Regions from separate parts of the Arthrobacter sp. Dra40 genome, predicted to be linked through region 2. Evidence: riboswitches for the same ligand, from Rfam matches in the RefSeq annotation. Region 2 holds a riboswitch; the other holds the start of a gene.
The links. Region 2 has a riboswitch for S-adenosylmethionine ahead of AC5RWT_RS31890 (bifunctional o-acetylhomoserine/o-acetylserine sulfhydrylase). Riboswitches for the same ligand answer to the same signal wherever they lie in the genome.
Positions count from the first base shown of each region.

Region 1: it holds a riboswitch for S-adenosylmethionine, as region 2 does, so the genes downstream of both, AC5RWT_RS16460 (flavin reductase family protein) here and AC5RWT_RS31890 (bifunctional o-acetylhomoserine/o-acetylserine sulfhydrylase) in region 2, are expected to answer to the same signal.

Region 1 covers NZ_JBNHHB010000037.1:30,405-32,589, forward strand. The annotation lists gene AC5RWT_RS16450 (NADPH-dependent F420 reductase) at 1-53, shown strand, start outside; gene AC5RWT_RS16455 (prephenate dehydratase) at 112-981, shown strand; SAM riboswitch class IV at 1,079-1,193, shown strand; gene AC5RWT_RS16460 (flavin reductase family protein) at 1,236-1,742, shown strand; gene AC5RWT_RS16465 (aldo/keto reductase) at 1,739-2,185, opposite strand, start outside.
Region 2 covers NZ_JBNHHB010000224.1:61-2,245, reverse strand. The annotation lists gene AC5RWT_RS31890 (bifunctional o-acetylhomoserine/o-acetylserine sulfhydrylase) at 60-1,385, opposite strand; SAM riboswitch class IV at 1,453-1,566, opposite strand; partial or broken gene AC5RWT_RS31885 (VOC family protein) at 1,838-2,185, shown strand, end outside.

The DNA.
Region 1 (2,185 bases), on a different contig from region 2:
GGTTGGATCCTTCCACGCCCTCCACTCTATCGGCGCGTCGCTCCGCTTTATGACGCCGGCCGGAGCCCGCCGAATAAAGCCCCGGGCTGTCCCGGTGGGATAATTTCGCCCATGGCTCCAGCAATCGCGTACCAAGGTGAACCCGGCTCGAACTCGCATATGGCATGCCTTGAGGTCCGGCCCGGCTGGGACGCGGTGCCGTGCGCCAGCTTTGAAGACGCCTTTGCCGCCGTCACGAGCGGCGAGGCCGACCTGGCCATGATCCCCATTGACAACTCGATCGCTGGCCGGGTGGCGGACATCCATGCCCTGCTGCCCAGGACCACGCTGCAGATCGTGGAGGAATTCTTCCTGCCCATCCGCTTCAGCCTGCTCGGCATTCCGGGGGCCACGGTGGAACAGGCCCGTGAAGTGCACAGCCACATCCATGCCTTGGGACAGTGCCGCAAGCTGATCCGCAGGTTGGGACTGACGCCGGTCATCGCTGGTGATACCGCCGGCTCGGCCCGTGAAGTTGCTGAGTGGAACGATCCCACCAAGGTCTCGCTGGCGCCGCCGATGGCCGCCGAGCTTTACGGCTTGCAAGTCTTCGCCGAGAAAGTGGAAGACGACCCAACGAACACCACCCGGTTTGTGGTGCTGGCCGACCGACGGCCCGTCCCCAGCCGCGAGGAGTTGCCCGGTCCCGCCGTGACCAGCTTTGTGTTCCGGGTGCGGAACGTTCCCTCGGCACTGTACAAGGCGCTCGGCGGGTTCGCGACCAACGGCATCAACATGACCCGACTGGAGAGCTACATGGTCGGCGGCGAATTCGCGGCCACCATGTTCATGGTGGACGTCGAAGGCCATCCGGAGGACCAGTCAATGGTCCATGCCTTCGAGGAACTGGAATTCTTCACCACAGAAATCCGGATTCTGGGCGTCTATCCTGCCCATCCCTTCCGGCTGAACCGCGGCGCGGAACAGCCGGCCGACGCCTGAGGCAGCGGAGTCCGGGCCAATGCCTGGCCCACGGAGTTTTTAACGAACTGTTACCCGCGTTTGACCTGGGTCACGTCCCGCTCTTACCTTGGAAATGAATCACGAGCGCCAACTTCACAGCCCTGGCTAGTTGGCCGGCAACCCTCTACCGTAGCGGGGTGCTCCAGGTGATGATTCGGCCAGCCGGGTTTGTCGGCAGGCAAGTACGCGTATCCTTCGGCAGCAGCGGATGCGCCTGAGCTTCAAGGATGGCCATGTCCCTGCACAACGACTTGACCCCGAACACCCTTCGCTCCGCCTTCGGGCGCTTTCCCTCCGGGATCGCAGCGCTCTGCGCCGTCATCGACGGCAAGCCGCAAGGCATCATCGCCTCCTCCTTCACCGTGGGCGTTTCGCTGGAGCCGCCGCTGGTGATGTTCGCCGTCCAGAACACCTCCCGGACCTGGCCGCTGGTCCGCCAGTCCGGTCGGATCGGCGTTTCGGTGCTGAGCACAGAGCACGACGGCGTCTGCCGCCAGATTGCTTCCAAGAACGGCGACCGCTTCGCCGGGCTGAGCCTGCACCGCACCGATCAGGACGCACTGTTCCTCAACGAGGCAGCGCTGTGGCTGGATTGCTCGGTATATCAGGAGTTCCCGGCCGGCGACCACCACGTGGTGCTGCTGGAGGTACACGCACTGAGCACGCACGACGGCGCGCACGAACCGCTGGTCTTCCACGACTCCGCGTTCCGCAGGCTGGTGCAGCCCGCGTTCGTCTAGGGCAGCGGGCGCCCTCGCGCCGCCACCCACAGCGTGTACCATTCCTGCCGGGTCATCGCGGCGCCGATCTCCTCGGCCTGGGCGCAGGCCTTGATCCGATCCGGATTGCTGGTACCCACGACCGGGCGGATTTTGGCCGGATGGCGCAGCAGCCAGCCCAGCACCACCGCTTCCTGCGTGCAGCCCTTGTCCCGGGCCAGCTCGGAGACCAAAGCCGCCGCCGCCCCATCCGCGGCGCCCTCGCCGCCGTCGCCAGCGGCGCCCTCGTCGCCGGCACCCGGCTCCGCCGGCCGGCCGCTGTAGCGGCCCCGTGCCAGCGAGCCCCAGGCCTGCAGTTCCACCGCGTGGGCAGCGCAATACTCCAGGGTGCCGTGCGGGAAACTGACGGCCGCGCCTTGCGGGTGGTTGACCAGCACGCCTGATTCAAGCCAGTCCCGCCGGTA
Region 2 (2,185 bases):
CGCCTGTTCCACCAGTTCCTGCGGTTGCACTATCGTCACGCTGCGCTCTACCTGCTTGCCTAGTCGTCCGCACCCTTGGCGGCGCGGAAACCGGCCTCCAGGTCGGCGATGATGTCGTTGACGTTCTCGATGCCCACCGACAGCCGGACCAGCCCGTCCGTCACCCCGGCGGCGAGCCGCTCCGAGGCCGAGAGCTGGGCGTGGGTGGTCGACGCCGGGTGGATCACCAGCGAGCGGACATCGCCCAGGTTGGCCACGTGCGAATGCAGTTCAAGGCCGTCCACAAAGCGCTTGCCGGCTTCGATGCCGCCCTTGATCTCGAAGGAAACGATGGCGCCGGTGCCCTTCGGACCGTACTTGCGGCCGCGGTCGTACCACGGGCTCGAGGGCAGGCCGAGGTACGCGACGGAGGTAACGTCGTCGTGCCCTTCCAGGAATTCGGCGACCTTCTGCGCGTTCGCCACGTGCCGCTCCACGCGCAGGCTCAGCGTCTCCAGTCCCTGGGCGATCAGGAACGCATTGAACGGCGAAATGGCGGACCCCAGATCGCGCAGCAACTGCACCCTGGCCTTGAGGATGTAGGCCAGGTTGGCACCCAAGGCACCGTTGACCCCCAGGTCGCGGGCGAAGATCAACCCGTTGTAGGTCTCGTCCGGAGTGTTGAAGCCCGGGAACTTGCCGGGGTCCGCGGCGAAGTCGAAGGTGCCGCCATCCACGATCACCCCGCCGATGGCGGTCCCGTGGCCGCCGAGGTACTTGGTGGCCGAATGGAGCACGATGTCAGCACCCCACTCAATCGGGCGGATCAGGTACGGGGTTGCCAACGTGTTATCGACAATCAGCGGCACACCGTTCTCATGGGCGATGGCGCTGACGCCCTCCAGGTCCAGCACGTCCTGGCGCGGATTGGAGACGACCTCGCCGAAGAACGCTTTGGTGTTCGGTTTCACAGCGTCGCGCCACTGCTGCAGGTTGTCCGGATCCTCGACGAAGGTGACGTCGATGCCGAACTTGGGCAGCGTGGTGCGGAGCAGGTTGTAGGTGCCGCCGTACAGGCTGGGACTGGCCACGATATGGTCGCCGGCCTCGGCGAGGTTCAGGATGGAGAAGGTTGATGCTGCCTGTCCCGAGGCGAGCAGCAGGGCGCCGACGCCGCCTTCGAGGTTCGCGATCCGGGTCTCGACTGCCTCGCTGGTGGGGTTGCCGATCCTGGTGTAGATAGGCGACAGTTCGGACAAGGCAAAGCGGTCCGCGGCGCTCTGCGTGCTGGGGAAGACGAACGAGGTTGTCTGGTAGATCGGCAGGGCCCGGGCGCCTGTTGCGGCATCCGGCTCCTGGCCTACGTGAATCTGACGGGTCTCAAAGGACCAATCTGCAGTGGACATGGTGCAACTCCTTCAGTGGAAGGGGTCATCCGGGATCCGGCCGTGCCGGCATGTCTATCCCGGGTGTGACCCGCGCTTGCGCACCGCCTCATGGCGGCTGCCTGGTCTTCACCCGGGGCACCCCACGCGGTTGGAGGGTTGCCGGCCAGCAAACCGGGGTTTCACGCTGGCACTCATGACCTGCTTCCAGTGTCCGTGGCCAGGCGTCCAGCCGCAAGAATGTGACACCTTATGACCGGCCGCGGCACAGCCTTTCCCCGCATCGTGGGGGCGGGCGCGGCTGGGCCGCTCCCCGCACTTTGGGGCGCGCACGGCAGAGCTTCTCCCCTGTTTGAGGCCGTGCCATGGCTGCCCGCTTTGCTCATGACCTATGGTGAAGAGCCGCAGCGACAACCGAGTGACTTAGGTCACCCTAAGTCGAGAGCGGGTTCACAAAGTGCCAAGATATAGCCATGCGCTTCGACCATGTTTCCTATGCTGCTGAACCCGACGGTCTGGCTGCCACTTCAGAGCGGATAGCCGCAGCTCTGGGCATCGACGCAGTCAAGGGCGGGGTGCATCCCCGCTTCGGCACCCGCAATATGATCTTCCCCCTCACCGACCACCACTACCTGGAGGTCGTGGAGGTCCTGGACCACCCCGCGTCGGACAAGGCCCCCTTCGGCCAGGCGGTCCGTGCACGGTCCGAAGCCGGCGGCGGCTGGATGGGTTGGTGCGTGGAGGTCGGGGATCTGACCCCGTTCGAAGAACGACTGGGCCGCCACGCCGTGCCCGGCAACCGCAAGTTCCCGGACGGGCAG